Regions from separate parts of the Pseudocitrobacter cyperus genome, predicted to be linked through region 3. Evidence: predicted binding sites of a transcription regulator. Region 3 holds the regulator's gene; each other region holds the start of a gene.
What was found. The regulator PurR, encoded in region 3, represses purine synthesis genes. The targets are predictions, from matches to a motif close to CANGCAAACGTTTGCNTG.
Positions count from the first base shown of each region.

Region 1: pyrD (quinone-dependent dihydroorotate dehydrogenase) is a predicted target of PurR. The motif match lies at 1,758-1,775, and genes of this name have one in related genera.
Region 2: cvpA (colicin V production protein) is a predicted target of PurR. The motif match lies at 2,026-2,043, and genes of this name have one in related genera.
Region 4: VSR74_RS20165 (NCS2 family permease) is a predicted target of PurR. The motif match lies at 2,390-2,407, and genes of this name have one in related genera.

Region 1 covers NZ_JAYMYY010000001.1:1,020,669-1,024,852, reverse strand. Annotated here, with positions in the region: gene VSR74_RS05055 (helix-turn-helix domain-containing protein) at 1-198, opposite strand, end outside; gene VSR74_RS05050 (hypothetical protein) at 564-980, shown strand; gene ssuE (NADPH-dependent FMN reductase) at 1,017-1,586, opposite strand; gene pyrD (quinone-dependent dihydroorotate dehydrogenase) at 1,870-2,880, shown strand; gene zapC (cell division protein ZapC) at 3,045-3,587, shown strand; gene VSR74_RS05030 (YcbX family protein) at 3,584-4,184, opposite strand, start outside.
Region 2 covers NZ_JAYMYY010000004.1:26,195-30,378, forward strand. Annotated here, with positions in the region: gene folC (bifunctional tetrahydrofolate synthase/dihydrofolate synthase) at 1-1,135, shown strand, start outside; gene dedD (cell division protein DedD) at 1,125-1,826, shown strand; gene cvpA (colicin V production protein) at 2,099-2,587, shown strand; gene purF (amidophosphoribosyltransferase) at 2,621-4,138, shown strand.
Region 3 covers NZ_JAYMYY010000001.1:341,371-345,554, forward strand. Annotated here, with positions in the region: gene punC (purine nucleoside transporter PunC) at 1-807, opposite strand, end outside; gene punR (DNA-binding transcriptional activator PunR) at 916-1,848, shown strand; gene purR (HTH-type transcriptional repressor PurR) at 1,845-2,870, opposite strand; gene cydH (cytochrome bd-I oxidase subunit CydH) at 3,165-3,254, shown strand; gene VSR74_RS01695 (MFS transporter) at 3,428-4,184, shown strand, end outside.
Region 4 covers NZ_JAYMYY010000008.1:73,688-77,871, reverse strand. Annotated here, with positions in the region: gene soxS (superoxide response transcriptional regulator SoxS) at 444-773, opposite strand; gene soxR (redox-sensitive transcriptional activator SoxR) at 861-1,319, shown strand; gene VSR74_RS20170 (glutathione S-transferase family protein) at 1,583-2,251, shown strand; gene VSR74_RS20165 (NCS2 family permease) at 2,602-3,951, shown strand; gene VSR74_RS20160 (transketolase family protein) at 4,011-4,184, opposite strand, start outside.

The sequences.
Region 1 (4,184 bases), 680 kb from region 3:
AGAGTCAACGAAGTTAATATGGTTATTGGTCTGGTTTCTAAGAGTGAAATTTCCAGATGTAACAAAATATAGATATTTTTCACGCTGTAACCTGAAGTTCTCTTCCGCTATTGTCACTGATTCATAATTAGCATGCTTGATAATGTGTTCAACAATGAGTTCCAGGGATGCAATGGGTTTTTGAGTATATGACTTCATTTTAGCGTATTGTGACTTCCAGTTGTAAGGTAAGACCAAAATTCTCAAACGCATAAGGTTTAAGCTGAAAATATGTACAGGGCGCTGATGATGTTTGAATACACCATTTAATGAAACAGTCTAATAAGCTCTTGTACCCTGCGTAAGGGCTGTGCCGTGGCCTTATTATATTGATAAATCTGAAAAAGTGACGAAATAAAATTCTTTTAAGATTTATCTCAAATTATCCTTGCCTGAACTATGGTTAAAAATGCTAAGATAAACTATCCAGGACGTTGACAATATTCTGGAATTTGCGTTTGTTTATATATGTATAATTTTGTCAAATTTCCATTACCAATACCGCATATTCCTGTGAGGAAAAAATGTTCTCTAAAAAAGCAGCATCCATATTTATTCTATTTATTATTTCCGGATGTTCGGCAGAAAATACAAATAAAAATGCGAATAAACCGGCCAGCAACCCGGAGCAGCAACAGAGTACCACGCCCACTGCTTCAGGCGATTTCAGTACCCTGATACTGAACTGTATGGATGCAAAAGGGGAGAAGGCGACGGCAGTGTTGAAGTCGAAAGATGAAACGCTGACGATGAAGGGGGAGGTTTTCCACTATATTGCGCCGACCCGCGCAGATGCGAATCTGGTTGTTATGGACTTTAAAACGCGTGACAGCAAAAATCCCCGCTACCTGCATGTCGACATGAGCAAACCGGTCATTTTCCCGATGCAGGTGACAGCGGCAGGGCAGAAAGAAGATTACAGATGTGAATCCAGTAAATGATGATCGCCGGATGATACAAGGCTCATCCGGCGATTTTTATGCGTGTTCAAATTGTTGATGAAATGATGGGACGCGGATATCGCGACGGTGGAGCGCCTGCCAGAACGTTTCCAGTGCGCTATCGAGACGGCTTTGCAGATTTGGGCTGAAATGAGGTTTATGCTGGTAGTCCGTTACCTGGCTGTCGTCGGCAAATACACCGTGGAGAATTTCCTGGGCCTTCAGTGCGCTTAATACGGGCTTGAGGGCGTAATCGACCGCCAGCATATGGGCAACCGTCCCACCGGTTGCTAATGGTAATACCACTTTTCCATCCAGTGCCCGTTCGGGCAACAGATCCAACAGTGTTTTTAATGCGCCGGAAAACGATGCTTTATAAACCGGCGTGGCAACGATTAGGCCATCGGCCTGCGCCAGTTGCTCAGTCAGCGTTTTTAGCGCCGGGCTATCAAAACGGGCATACAGCAGATCTTCCGGCTCGAAATTCTGTAGATGCCAGTGACAAACTTCGACATCTACTGCCGCCAGTTTTTCGCGGGCGTACTCAAGCAGAGCGCTGGAGCGGGAAGGAAAACGGGGGCTTCCCGCTAAGGTGATGACGCGCATACTCTCTCCTTATAACAAAATGCTTGTATTTATCTAACATTGATAACATTAAGGGTGAGTCTCGCAGAGCCTCGGGCGAACGCTAAATAATTTATCTGCGGTTCGATTGCCGAAAAACGCATATGGCAGTCGTGCTGGACAAGCCAGACGAAGAACGAAAGAAGAAGTGCCAGGGAAAACGATTGCGTTTAATACGCTTTTTTTGCCACAGGTCAATTCCCTTTCTGTGCTGGATAGCACATAATACGCCCCCGGTTTGCACACCGGGAATCCAGGAGAGTTCATGTACTACCCCTTCGTTCGTAAAGCCCTTTTCCAGCTCGATCCTGAGCGCGCTCATGAATTAACTTTTCAATCATTACGCCGGGTGACCGGAACGCCGTTTGAAGCACTGGTTCGCCAGAAAGTGCCTTCAAAGCCGGTGAGCTGTATGGGACTAACCTTCAAGAACCCGTTGGGTCTGGCGGCAGGTCTGGACAAAAATGGTGAGTGTATTGATGCACTCGGCGCGATGGGTTTTGGTTCGATCGAGATAGGAACCGTAACGCCCCGTCCGCAACCAGGTAATGACAAGCCGAGGATCTTCCGTCTGGTCGATGCCGAAGGGTTGATCAACCGTATGGGCTTTAATAACCTGGGTGTTGATAACCTGGTTGAGAACGTTAAAAAAGCGCATTTTGATGGCATTCTGGGTATTAATATTGGCAAAAATAAAGATACGCCAGTTGAGCAAGGCAAAGATGACTATCTGATTTGTATGGAAAAAATCTATGCTTATGCCGGATATATTGCCATTAATATCTCCTCACCAAATACCCCAGGGCTACGCACCCTGCAATATGGCGAAGCACTCGACGATTTGCTTTCTGGTATTAAAAATAAACAAGCTGAACTCCAGGCAAAACATCATAAATATGTTCCTGTGGCGGTGAAGATCGCGCCGGATCTTTCTCCTGAGGAGTTGATCCAGGTTGCCGATAGTTTAGTTCGCCATAATATTGATGGGGTGATCGCGACGAATACTACACTGGATCGTTCCCTGGTTCAGGGGATGAAGAATTGCGATGAAATGGGCGGATTAAGTGGTCGTCCATTGCAATTAAAAAGCACCGAAATTATTCGTATGCTCGCCGCGGAATTAAACGGTCGTCTGCCGATCATTGGTGTTGGCGGGATTGACTCGGTGATTGCTGCACGAGAGAAACTGGCTGCTGGCGCAACGCTCGTGCAGATCTACTCCGGTTTTATTTTTAAAGGCCCGCCGCTGATTAAAGAAATCGTAACTCATATCTAATCTTTTATCTCATTATGTGAACCAGGGCTTTATTTTAAGCCCTGGTTGCTTTATATTTCATTATTGTTGCTTATTTAGACATTTTGGTCTTTTATTATTTAGGCTGTAAACGAAACGGAAAAGATTACAAAGCAATCGGATGCTAAAAATGAGGGGAGCGGACAATGCGAATTAAACCGGATGACAACTGGCGTTGGTATTATGATGAAGAGCATGATCGAATGATGCTCGATTTAGCCAATGGCATGCTGTTCCGTTCGCGTTATGCCCGTCGGATGCTGACGCCTGATGCCTTTGACCCCAGCGGATTTTGCGTCGATGACGCCGCGCTCTATTTCTCATTTGAAGAAAAATGCCGCGACCTGGAACTCTCTAAAGAACACCGCGCCGAACTCATTCTGAATGCGCTGGTAGCGATTCGTTTTCTAAAACCGCAAATGCCGAAAAGCTGGCACTTCCGCGCCCATAGCGATAACTGGTCGCCTGCTACAGGTGATGCTGCCTGCGTCTGGTTAAGTGATACCGACCAACAGGTGAATCTGCTGGTGGTTGAGCCCGGTGATAACGCCGCGCTTTGCCTGTTGGCGCAGCCAGGATTGGTGCTGGCGGGGCGAACCATGCAATTAGGCGATGCGATTAAGGTGATGAATGACAGGCTGCAACCCCAGCCTGGTCTGGCGGGTTACAGCCTGGAACAGGCCGTTTAACTGCGTAATTTCAGCGCCGTTTTCGGCACGCAGCTACAGCTCAATATTGTGCCATCATTGCCAACGGCACTCTTCTTGAGCGGGCTGACTTCGCCTTCCTCAAGTGTTATCCGACAGCTCCCGCAAATACCTGCCCGACAGGAGTAGGGGATTCGGATTCCCTGCTGTTCCAGTTGCTCCAGTAAAACCTGCTGGTTATTTCCGGTAAAAGCCTGACCCTGCCAGTTGATTTCCACCTTTGTCGTCTGTGTGCCGGGAAGCGCCTGGCTCTCATCGTCTTCCCCGGCGCCATAGATCTTTCCGGGCCCGGTCGCTAATATTTCGACTTCATCGCCCACACGAATCACGCCGCTGCTGCGCGGGATCAGGTTCTGCCCAAAATCAACGTCGCCATTATCCTGGGCGGTGCGGAATGATTGCAGCGTATGCAACGGTTCTCCCGCAGGATGTTTCTGACCCCGCTCCGGGCTAATGGTGGTAAAGATACAGCGACTGCAGGGTTTCACCACATCAAAGACCACTTCACCAATACGAAGGGTTTTCCAGCTATCTTCATCCCACGCCTGTGCGCCGGCCACCACCAGATTAGGGCGGAAC
Region 2 (4,184 bases), on a different contig from region 3:
GAAACCGGCGCCCTTCGTCTTCACCGTGGCCGGAACCAACGGCAAAGGCACGACCTGTCGGACGCTGGAAGCGATGCTGATGGCGGCAGGCTATAAGGTGGGTGTTTACAGCTCTCCTCATCTGGTGCGCTATACGGAGCGTGTGCGCGTACAGGGCGCAGAGCTTGCAGAAAGCGCGCATACGGCTTCTTTCGCGGCTATTGAACAGGCGCGAGGCGATATCTCCCTGAGCTATTTTGAATATGGCACCCTCTCTGCGCTGTGGCTGTTTAAGCAGGCGGGGCTGGATGTGGTTATTCTCGAAGTTGGGCTCGGCGGGCGACTGGATGCGACGAATCTGGTAGACCCGGATGTGGCGGTCATTACCAGTATCGCGCTGGATCACACCGACTGGCTGGGGCCAGACCGCGAAAGTATTGGTCGCGAAAAAGCCGGGATTTTCCGCGCCGGGCGTCCGGCGGTGGTGGGGGAGCCTGATATGCCAGCGACTATCGCTGATGTTGCTCGTGAAAAGGGCGCACAGTTGTTACAGCGGGACGTAGCCTGGCAGTATGGCGTCGATGCGCAAAGCTGGTGGTTTAGCGATGCGACAGGCCGCCTGGACACGCTGCCGTTGCCGCAGGTGCCGCAACCAAACGCCGCTACCGCACTGGCTGCGCTGCGCGCCAGCGGCCTGAAGGTTAGCGAACAGGCCATTCGTGAAGGCATCGCCAGCGCGATTCTGCCCGGGCGCTTCCAGACGATTCAGGCCTCGCCGCGCGTGATCCTCGATGTCGCACATAACCCGCATGCGGCCGCATATCTCGCCGGGCGTCTCAAATCTGAGCCGCTAACCGGGCGCGTTCTGGCGGTTATTGGTATGCTGCATGATAAGGATATTGCCGGCACGCTGGCGTGTCTGGAAGGCGTTGTCGATAGCTGGTATTGTGCGCCTTTAGAAGGGCCTCGCGGAGCCACGGCTGAACAGCTTGTGGAACATCTACGCGCAGGGACAGTCTACGCCAGTGTGGCACAGGCGTGGCATGCGGCAATGGCCGATGCCGGGCCGGATGATACGGTGCTGGTGTGTGGTTCCTTCCACACGGTAGCGCATGTAATGGAAGAGTTAGACGCGGGGAGAACCGGTGGCAAGTAAGTTTCAGAACCGCTTAGTCGGGACGATTGTGCTGGTAGCGCTGGGGGTTATCGTGCTGCCAGGGTTGCTCGACGGGCAGAAAAAGCATTACCAGGATGAGTTTGCCGCGATCCCACTGGTGCCAAAACCGGGCGACCGCGATGAGCCGGATATGTTGCCGACGGCAACGCAGGCGCTGCCTGCGCAGCCGCCGGAAGGCGCGGCGGAAGAGGTGAGGGCGGGCGACGCAGCGGCACCATCGCTTGATCCTGGCCGTTTTGCCGCGGCGAATAATAATGGTATTGATCCTGCGCCTGCGCCGGTTGAACAACCAAAACCGAAACCAAAGCCTGTTGAACAGCCAAAACCTAAACCGCAGCCAACGCGCGATGTCGCCAGCGAGCAAATCGCCGCCGCGACCGAAGCGCCGCCGGCAAAACCTGCGCCTGCTGAAAAACCGGCGCCGGAAGGAAAGGCGTATGTGGTACAGCTTGGCGCGTTGAAAAATGCCGATAAAGTTAACGAGATTGTCGCGTCGCTTCGCGGTGCGGGCTATCGCGTCTATACGTCGCCTTCCACGCCAGTTCAGGGTAAAATTACCCGCATTCTGGTGGGGCCTGATGCGTCGAAAGATAAGCTGAAAGGTTCTCTTGGTGAGCTTAAGCAACTCTCCGGGCTGAGCGGGGTGGTGATGGGGTATACGCCGAATTAAAGGTGGCCTGACCCCTCACCCCGACCCTCTCCCCATAGGGGAGAGGGGAAAACCAGCGCCGAACTTAGCATCGTGCTCGGGCGATCCCCTCTCCCCTATGGGGAGAGGGATAGGGTGAGGGGGTTTTACCCCCTCCAGAAGTGATGGCGTTGAACATTTTTTCAGCGCCATTTTTATTTTCGCAGGGAAAGGAAATCCCTACGCAAACGTTTTCTTTTTCTGTTAGAATGCGCCCCGAACCGGATGACAGGGCGTAGCATCGTGGGACACATATGGTCTGGATTGATTACGCCATTATCGCGGTAATAGGTTTTTCCTGTCTGGTTAGCCTTATCCGTGGCTTTGTTCGTGAAGCGTTATCGCTGGTGACATGGGGCTGTGCCTTCTTTGTCGCCAGTCATTACTACACTTACCTGTCCGTCTGGTTCACGGGCTTTGATGATGAACTGGTTCGCAACGGGATTGCTATCGCGGTACTGTTTATCGCGACGCTTATCGTCGGCGCTATCGTTAACTACGTTATCGGTCAACTGGTGGAAAAAACCGGTTTGTCGGGAACGGACAGAGTGTTGGGCATCTGCTTTGGTGCGCTGCGCGGGGTGTTAATCGTCGCCGCTATTCTGTTCTTCCTCGATACCTTTACGGGCGTTGCGAAAAGCGAAGACTGGCATAAATCGCAGCTTATCCCGCAGTTCAGTTTCATCATCAGATGGTTCTTTGACTATCTGCAAAGCTCGTCAAGTTTCTTGCCCAGGACATAAGTCCTGAGATGTGGCTTAACGAGGAAAAGACGTATGTGCGGTATTGTCGGTATCGCCGGTGTTATGCCGGTCAACCAGTCGATTTATGATGCGTTAACGGTGCTGCAGCATCGTGGACAGGATGCCGCGGGCATCATTACCATTGATGCGAACAACTGCTTCCGGTTACGTAAGGCAAACGGGCTGGTCAGCGATGTCTTTGAAGCTCGCCATATGCAGCGTATGCAGGGCAATATGGGGATTGGTCATGTGCGCTACCCAACCGCTGGCAGCTCCAGCGCGTCCGAGGCGCAACCTTTCTACGTTAACTCCCCGTATGGCATCACGCTCGCGCATAATGGTAATCTGACCAACGCGCACGAACTGCGTGAGAAACTGTTCGAAGAGAAGCGCCGCCACATCAACACCACCTCTGATTCTGAGATCCTGCTGAATATCTTCGCCAGTGAACTCGACAACTTCCGCCATTATCCGCTGGAAGCCGACAACATCTTCGCCGCGATTGCGGCCACTAACCGCCAGATCCGTGGCGCTTATGCGTGCGTGGCGATGATCATCGGCCATGGCATGGTCGCCTTCCGCGACCCGAACGGTATTCGCCCGCTGGTGCTGGGTAAGCGCGATGTTGGCGATGGCCGTACCGAGTATATGGTTGCTTCCGAAAGCGTGGCACTGGATACGCTGGGCTTTGAGTTCCTGCGCGATGTTGCGCCGGGCGAAGCGGTATATATCACCGAGAAGGGTCAGCTCTTTACCCGCCAGTGTGCAGAGAATCCGGTCAGCAACCCGTGCCTGTTCGAGTACGTCTATTTCGCGCGTCCGGACTCCTTTATCGACAAGATTTCCGTCTACAGCGCGCGTGTGAATATGGGCACCAAACTCGGCGAAAAAATTGCCCGCGAGTGGGAAGATCTGGATATCGATGTGGTGATCCCGATTCCGGAAACGTCCTGCGATATCGCGCTGGAAATCGCCCGGATTCTGGATAAGCCGTATCGCCAGGGCTTTGTGAAAAACCGCTATGTGGGTCGTACTTTTATCATGCCGGGTCAGCAGTTGCGTCGTAAATCCGTGCGCCGCAAGCTGAACGCCAACCGCGCCGAGTTCCGCGATAAAAACGTCCTGCTGGTGGATGACTCTATTGTGCGTGGTACCACCTCAGAGCAGATTATCGAGATGGCGCGCGAAGCAGGAGCGAAGAAAGTGTATCTGGCGTCAGCCGCACCGGAAATTCGCTTCCCGAACGTGTATGGTATCGACATGCCAACCGCCACCGAGCTGATTGCCCACGGGCGTGAAGTGGATGAAATCCGCCAGATTATTGGCGCAGATGGTCTCATCTTCCAGGATCTTAACGATCTGATCGACGCAGTACGCGCAGAAAACCCGGATATTCAGCAGTTTGAATGCTCCGTGTTCAACGGCGTCTACGTCACCAAAGATGTTGACCAGCAATACCTCGATTATCTCGATTCCCTGCGTAACGACGACGCCAAAGCGGTGCAGTTGCAGAACGAAGTGGAAAACTTAGAGATGCATAACGAAGGGTAAACTTCCCACCGCCAGGGGCAACCCTGGCGTACTCTCCTCCCTGAAA
Region 3 (4,184 bases):
CTTGCCGCCATCCCATTTTTGCAGCGCCGCGCGGCAGCCGTAGCCGCCTATCAGGAAGGCGATGGTCTGCGGAACATAGCTCAGACCAATGGCTGTCGGGCTGTAACCCATGGCATTGAGGATAAATGGCGACCCGGTCAGCCAGGCAAAGAAGCTGGCGGAACAGGCGGCGTATATCAACACGTTGCCGCGGTAATCCTGACTGCGCAGCAGCTTCATAAAGGTCAGTTTGTCCGGGTTTGCGGACACTTTCGGGTGGGCGGGCTTCAGGCGCAGCGCCGGGATCATCAAAATCAGCGTAATGATAAACAGCGTGGTGAAAATAGCCTGCCACTCGAAGTGATGCAGGATCCAGCTTCCCAGCAGGGGGGCCAGTGCCGGAGAGAGGCCAACCAGCGGCATAATCGTGGCGAAAATACGGTTGATACGCTGCGCCGGATAGTAGTCTGTGACCATTGCCTGCCAGGTGACAGCCGCTGCGCAGACGCCGACCGCCTGGATAAAACGCAGCACCAGCAGTATGCTGGCATCGCGCACCCACAGCATTCCCAGGCAGCCGAAGGCGAAAATCGCCAGGCCTGTTAACAAAATCGGTTTGCGGCCATAACGGTCAGAGAGCGGCCCCCACAGCAGTTGCGCGATAGCAAATCCGGCAAGGAACAGACTCAGGCTGGCACTGACGGCAGACGCCGGTGTTTGCAAATCGCTCTGAATGGCGGCAAAGGCCGGAAGATACATATCAGTGGCCAGGAAGCCCAATACGCTCAGGCCCGCCAGCCAGACTAAAAATCCTTTCCCAGGTTGCATAAAAACGCCTTTTCTTGTGTCGGAAGAGGCTGAGAGTGTAGAGAGTGAAATCTGGCTTGTGAAACGCTAATATTTGCGGCCTGGTTTCAAAAATTTTGTAGGCAGAGCATGTGGTCTGAATATTCACTGGAAGTGGTTGATGCCGTTGCGCGTAACGGCAGCTTTAGCGGTGCGGCGAATGAACTGCACCGGGTACCTTCAGCAATCAGTTACACGGTGCGGCAACTGGAAGAGTGGCTGGCGGTTCCGCTGTTCGAACGCCGTCATCGCGATGTTGAGCTGACGCCTGCGGGGGCGTGGTTTTTGAAAGAAGGGCGTTCTGTTATCAAAAAAATGCAGATCACTCGTCAGCAGTGCCAGCAAATTGCCAATGGCTGGCGCGGTCAACTGGCCATTGCGGTTGATAATATCGTCAGGCCTGAGCGCACCCGGCAGATGATTGTCGATTTCTATCGGCACTTCAGTGATGTTGAACTGCTGGTTTATCAGGAAGTGTTCAACGGCGTCTGGGATGCGCTGGCAGATGGCCGGGTTGAGCTGGCGATTGGCGCGACGCAGGCGATCCCCGTTGGGGGGCGTTATGCCTTTCGCGATATGGGTATGCTGAGCTGGCAGTGCGTGGTGGCAAGCCAGCATCCTCTGGCGAAGATGAGCGGGCCATTTAGCGATGATACATTGCGCAACTGGCCTTCGCTGGTGCGTGAGGATACTTCGCGCTCGTTGCCAAAACGAATCACCTGGCTGCTGGATAACCAGAAACGGGTTGTGGTACCAGACTGGGGCTCTTCAGAGACCTGTTTATCCGCGGGGCTTTGCGTCGGAATGGTGCCAGAACATTTTGCGCGTCCGAAGATAGACACGGGCGAGTGGGTGGCACTGGAACTGGAAAACCCTTTTCCGGATGCGGCTTGTTGTCTGACGTGGCAGCAAAACGATACATCTGTAGCGTTAGGCTGGCTGCTGGACTATCTGGGCGACAGTGAAACGCTGAACAGCGAGTGGCTGCGAACGCCGGAAAATGGCGTTCGCAGAGAGCCTTAACGACGGTAATCGCGGAAGGGGCCGTCGGCGACGGAACGGCGCTCGATGAGGCGCGGATGGACTTCAATCGACTGCGACTCTTCGCGTTTGCTGACAATTCTGTCCATCAGCATATTAAAGGCGGTTTCCCCGAGGGAGTCTTTAGGCTGGTGGATAGTGGTCAACGCCGGCGTAAAGAAGCGAGAGTTGCGCACGTTGTCGTAACCAATCAGGGAGATATCCTGCGGGACGCGTAGTCCCATTTCATCAGCGGCGCAGAGCGCACCCATCGCCATGACATCACCACCGCAGAAAATGGCCGTCGGACGCGGATTCTGCGAGAGGATTTGCTGCATGGCGCGATAGCCGGATTCAGGCTCGAAATCACCCTGAACGATCCAGTTGGACGGCACATTAATATGCATCTCTTCCATCGCTTTCATAAAACCGGCCAGGCGGCCCGCACCGGTGTTACGCTCAAGCGGGCCGGGGATGACGCCAATTTCGCGGTGGCCACGTTCCACCAGATAACGGCCTGCCATATAGCCACCTTCGAAGGCGTTATCAATGACCGAGTCAGTAAAATCAGCTTTGGCTTCGCCCCAGTCCATCACCACCATCGGAATATTGCGATACTCTTCCAGCATCTGCAGCAGCGATTCCGGATATTCAGAACACATCACCAGCAGGCCGTCTACGCGCTTTTGCGCCATCATAGAGAGGTAAGCGCGCTGCTTCTCAAGATTGTTCCAGGCGTTGCCAAGGATCAGGGTATAGCCTTTCTGAAAACAGTTTTTCTCAACGGCTTCAATTATTTCAGCGAAGTAGGCCGCTTCACTACTGGTTGCCAACAAACCAATGGATTTGGTGTGATTGACTTTCAGACTACGGGCGACGGCGCTTGGAGAGTAGTGGAGCTCTTTGATTGCCGCCCATACCGCTTCCCGCGTATCCTCGGCGACAAAGCGCGTCTTGTTAATCACATGTGATACAGTTGTAGTGGAAACGTTTGCGCGTTTCGCTACATCTTTAATAGTTGCCATTCCATCTCACTCCAGACCCGGGCCTGCCCCCGTTCGATTAACTACGAAAACGTTTGCCTTCACTCACCCTGACGCAATGTTATGAATTGCGGTTCGCCGGGAAAACGACACAGGACGACAGGAGGGGGTCAATGGCCGATACACTTATAAATTAGCGTCGAATTTTGTCTGATCTTTGGCAAAAGTGGAAGCGCAAAATCGGTTATCGTGTGAAATCAGAGAAGATTTTTGCTATTAAGTGTGCAAAAATGATTTAACTCACTTTTGGTGTGGTGATAACAAGGAGAAAAATTGATGAGTACTGAACTGAAGATGTCAATTACCACGACGGTTATTACGCTGGCGCTGATCGTGGCGGCCGGGCTAACTGCCGTCCTGCATTAATTCATTTCGCAGGGAGAGTTCACTCTCCCTCACTTCAATTCCTCATATCGATTGTTATCACATCAGCAAAACTATTTTGCTAATTTGTACACTTCTGTTTTTTTGTGATCGATGTCATGCTTTTGCCTTCAGTTGTCACGCCGTCCAGATTTGCGGCAAACCGGAGTCATTGCATGAAAGTCAATTTTCCCTTACTGGCGTTAGCCATTGGCGCATTTGGGATTGGCACCACCGAATTTTCGCCGATGGGGCTCTTACCTGTTATCGCTGAAGGGGTTGATGTTTCAATTCCTGCCGCAGGTATGTTAATCAGCGCCTACGCTGTAGGGGTGATGGTGGGTGCGCCGCTGATGACGTTACTGCTCTCCCATCGTGCGCGGCGCAATGCCTTAATCTTCCTGATGACGATTTTCACCCTCGGCAATGTGCTCTCGGCTATCGCGCCGGATTACACCACCCTGATGCTCTCGCGCATTATTACCAGCCTCAACCATGGCGCATTCTTTGGCCTGGGCTCGGTGGTTGCGGCAAGCGTGGTGCCAAAACACAAACAAGCCAGCGCGGTCGCCACTATGTTTATGGGGCTGACGATTGCCAACATCGGCGGTGTTCCCGCAGCCACCTGGCTTGGCGAAACCATCGGCTGGCGGATGTCGTTCCTGGCAACGGCGGGTCTTGGCGTGATTTCGATAGTTAGCCTGTGGCTCTCGTTACCGCAGGGCGGGGCAGGTGAAAAACCGGATGTGAAACGCGAACTTTCGGTGCTGGTGCGCCCGCAGGTGCTTTCCGCTTTGCTGACGACGGTGCTCGGTGCGGGAGCGATGTTTACGCTCTATACCTATATTTCGCCGGTATTGCACACCATTACCGATGCATCCTCTACCTTTATCACATTGATGCTGGTGCTGATTGGCGTCGGTTTTTCTCTGG
Region 4 (4,184 bases), on a different contig from region 3:
CTTATCCTCAGAGATAAACGGTATACACGTCATCCTTCAAGCTGCCTCTGCGTTGACTGCACTCGCTCACCCCAGTCACGTACTTAAGTACGTGACTGGGGATTCACTCCCTTGTCGCCTTGATGCAACTTGAATGATTTTGTGTATATGCCCTGACAGCGCGGCGTTCTCACAAAGGTGCAGTCCATTCTGGCTATCGACAGGCATTCACAAATGATATGAAACGCTGTTTTTTGTTTCACTCGATAACGTGAACTATATCACAATTGCTGTTTTATTCACCAGAAGTAAACGCAGCAAATTGCACCATTTTCCCCTGAAAATAGTTACATAAGGCAGCACCTTTCGTGCGGCCTGGAAGGCGCTAAATCTAACTCACTGTTTTTAAAAAAGGTAGGCCGGACAGGCGCAAGCGCCATCCGGCAGGTTTCCGGTGCAGCGCATTATGCAGAGAGGCGGTGGCGATAGTCGCTCGGCGTGCGGTCAAATTCACGGCGGAACACGCGCGAGAAAGTTTGCTGGGAAACATAACCCAGATCCATCGCGATATCGAAGATTGGGCGCTGTGTGTTACGTAGCTCCTGCGCGGCCAGCAGCAGACGGCGTTGACGAATATAGTCACCCAGCGTCTGGCGCATCTCGGTACGGAACATCCGTTGCAGATACCACTTTGAGTAACCGGATTTCTTCGCAACAACATCAATGTTAAGTGGTTGATCGATATGTTCATCTATCCATTCGATAAGCGTTTGAATAATTTCCCGATGGGACATAAGGCTCTCCCCGTTGTCTATTTTTGCTTCAACTTTTGTGTTGCTGGCGAGTATAATTCCTCAAGTTAACTTGAGGTAAAGCAGAAAATGGAAAAAAAACCAACGCGCATTAAAACGCTGCTTACACCGGGCGAAGTCGCGAAGCGTACCGGAGTCGCTGTCTCCGCTTTGCACTTCTATGAAAGTAAGGGGCTGATCCGCAGCCAGCGCAACGCGGGTAATCAACGCCGCTACAAACGTGATGTACTGCGTTATGTGGCAATTATTAAAATCGCCCAGCGGTTGGGGATCCCGCTTGCGACCATCGGTGAATCGCTGGGGGTGGTGCCGGAAGGGCACACGCTGGGGCAAAAAGACTGGAAACGCCTGACCACCCAGTGGCGTCAGGAGCTGGATAAGCGTATTCACTCAATGGAAGCGCTGCGCGACCAGCTCGATGGCTGCATCGGTTGCGGCTGTATGTCTCTGCGCGACTGCCCGTTGCGTAACCCTGGCGACAAGCTGGGAGAAGAGGGGACGGGCGCACGTCTGTTAGAAGAGGAATAAAAAACGAAAGCGCCACAACTGGGCGCTTTCGTATGTTCCGGTCTTTGTCTTTCGCTCTATCCCACTGGTTCATGGGAGGGTTTCCCCCGACATCAGCATCCCTCGGTCGAGCATGGGGTTGGAGGTTCCGGTTTGTGCTGACACTTTAAGTCTACTTCTCCTCCCCCTGTTTTCCAGCCGAATTGGCGTTTTTTTCGCCGCAATTTTTACGCGGAGTGCCGTCTGTTCCTATAGTTAATTTGAACAAACCTGCGGAGAAAACCATGTTAACCGTCCATCACCTCAATCAATCCCGCTCACAGCGTGTGCTCTGGGCGCTGGAAGAGTTGAACCTGCCCTATCAGATCGTCCGCTATCAGCGTGGCGCGGATATGCTGGCGCCGGATACCCTGAAAAAAATCCACCCACTCGGCAAATCACCGATTGTCGAAGATAACGGACACGTTATCGCTGAATCGGGGGCGATTCTCGAATATTTGCAGGATATTGGCGATCCCGATAATCGCTTTAAACCGCAGGATCCCGACGGCAAATTGCAGTATCGCTTCTGGCTGCATTATGCCGAAGGCTCGTTGATGTCGATTATGATGATCAAGCTGGTGTTGCAGATGCTCGGTAAATCACCCGTGCCGCTGGGGTTGCGCACGGTAGGGAAAGTGCTGGGAACGGGCGTACAGAAAGCCTGGCTGAATAATCAGATTGCGACCCACGCCAGTTTTATTGAATCGCATCTTGCGAAAACGCCGTGGTTCGCGGGCGACGAACTCAGCATGGCGGATATCCAGATGAGTTTTCCCCTGTTTGCGCTACTTTCCCGTGGTGGGCTCTCTTCCCTGCCGAATATCACCGCCTGGAAGGCGCGTGTTGAAGCGCGTCCAGCCTGGCAGCAGGCGATTGAGAAAGGCGGGCCATTTTCGCTTCCCGGTGAATGAGGCCATATTTGCAACGCAATTGTTGCCGGATTGCGCACTAACGATAACGTTTGCGCATGTGTTGGCGATTTATTCATCGTCATAAGCGAATTTTAGCGAAATGGCGTAAACATCAGTTGAAAATGGTGTCATAAAAACCAGATAATCGTTTGCCTTTAATTTCCGTCGTGCTCAGACGGGATTTTTGACGCTTTCTGCTCAACCGTTTTGTCGGCGCGGAGTTAATCGTTTGCTTTTTTTCGGCTCCCCTTTGCCGCAAAGATAAAGCACATGGAGATGACGATTAACAAACAGGGGATGGTCCACCACGCTTACGAACGAATGATAAAAATTTTCAGGGGATGTTTTCTATGTCTACGCCTTCAGCGCGTACCGGCGGTTCACTCGACGCCTGGTTTAAAATTTCTGCTCGTGGTAGCTCCGTTCGTCAGGAGATAGTCGCCGGTCTCACCACCTTCCTGGCGATGGTTTATTCCGTTATCGTCGTGCCGGGTATGCTCGGCAAAGCGGGTTTCCCGCCTGCCGCGGTCTTCGTTGCCACCTGCCTGGTGGCGGGCGTGGGTTCTCTCGTGATGGGCCTGTGGGCGAACCTGCCGCTGGCAATCGGTTGTGCGATTTCACTGACCGCCTTCACCGCGTTTAGCCTGGTGTTGGGGCAGCAGATCAGCATACCGGTTGCGCTGGGCGCGGTCTTCCTGATGGGGGTGCTGTTTACCATTATCTCTGCGACGGGCATCCGTAGCTGGATTTTACGCAATTTACCGCAAGGCATCGCGCACGGCACGGGGATTGGTATCGGTCTGTTCCTGCTGCTGATTGCGGCCAACGGCGTCGGTCTGGTGATCAAGAACCCGCTGGATGGTTTGCCGGTTGCGCTCGGTCACTTCGCCAGCTTCCCGGTGATCATGTCGCTGGTGGGCCTGGCGATGATTATCGGCCTCGAAAAACTGAAAGTGCCGGGCGGCATTCTGCTGACTATTATTGGCGTCTCGATTGTCGGCCTGATTTTCGACCCGAATGTACACTTCTCCGGTATTTTCGCGATGCCTTCCCTCAGCGATGAGAACGGTCACTCGCTGATTGGTAGCCTGGATATCATGGGCGCGCTGAACCCTATTGTTCTGCCAAGCGTACTGGCGTTGGTCATGACGGCGGTATTTGATGCCACCGGGACGATCCGTGCCGTCGCCGGTCAGGCTAACCTGCTGGATAAAGACGGGCAGATCATCAACGGCGGTAAAGCGCTGACCACCGATTCCCTGAGCAGCGTATTCTCGGCAGTTGTCGGCGCAGCGCCTGCGGCGGTATATATCGAATCTGCGGCCGGGACGGCGGCGGGGGGTAAAACGGGTCTAACGGCGATCACCGTCGGTATCCTGTTCCTGCTGATCCTGTTCCTTTCTCCGCTCTCTTATCTGGTTCCGGCCTATGCCACCGCTCCGGCGCTGATGTACGTTGGCCTGCTGATGCTGAGCAACGTGGCGCGCATCGATTTCAACGACTTTGTTGATGCGATGTCCGGCCTGATCACCGCGGTATTCATCGTGCTCACCTGTAACATTGTTACCGGCATCATGATTGGTTTTGCGACGCTGGTGATTGGCCGCGTGGTATCAGGCGAATGGCGTAAGCTGAACATCGGCACTGTCGTGATTGCGGTGGCGCTGGTGGCGTTTTATGCGGGCGGTTGGGCGATTTAATACGTATTGCGCTCCGTCTCCATATTAAGCGGCCTTACGGCCGCTTTTTCATACCTGAACTACAGCAGTTCCCTTGCCGCCGCGACGATATCATCACGCGTCAGCCCATACTCCTGTTCGAGAAAATCCTGCGTTCCTACCTGACCATAGCGCTCTTTCACGCCCACGCGACGCATCGGCACCGGACAGGTTTCCACCAGAACTTCCGCCACCGCCGAACCCAGCCCGTTATG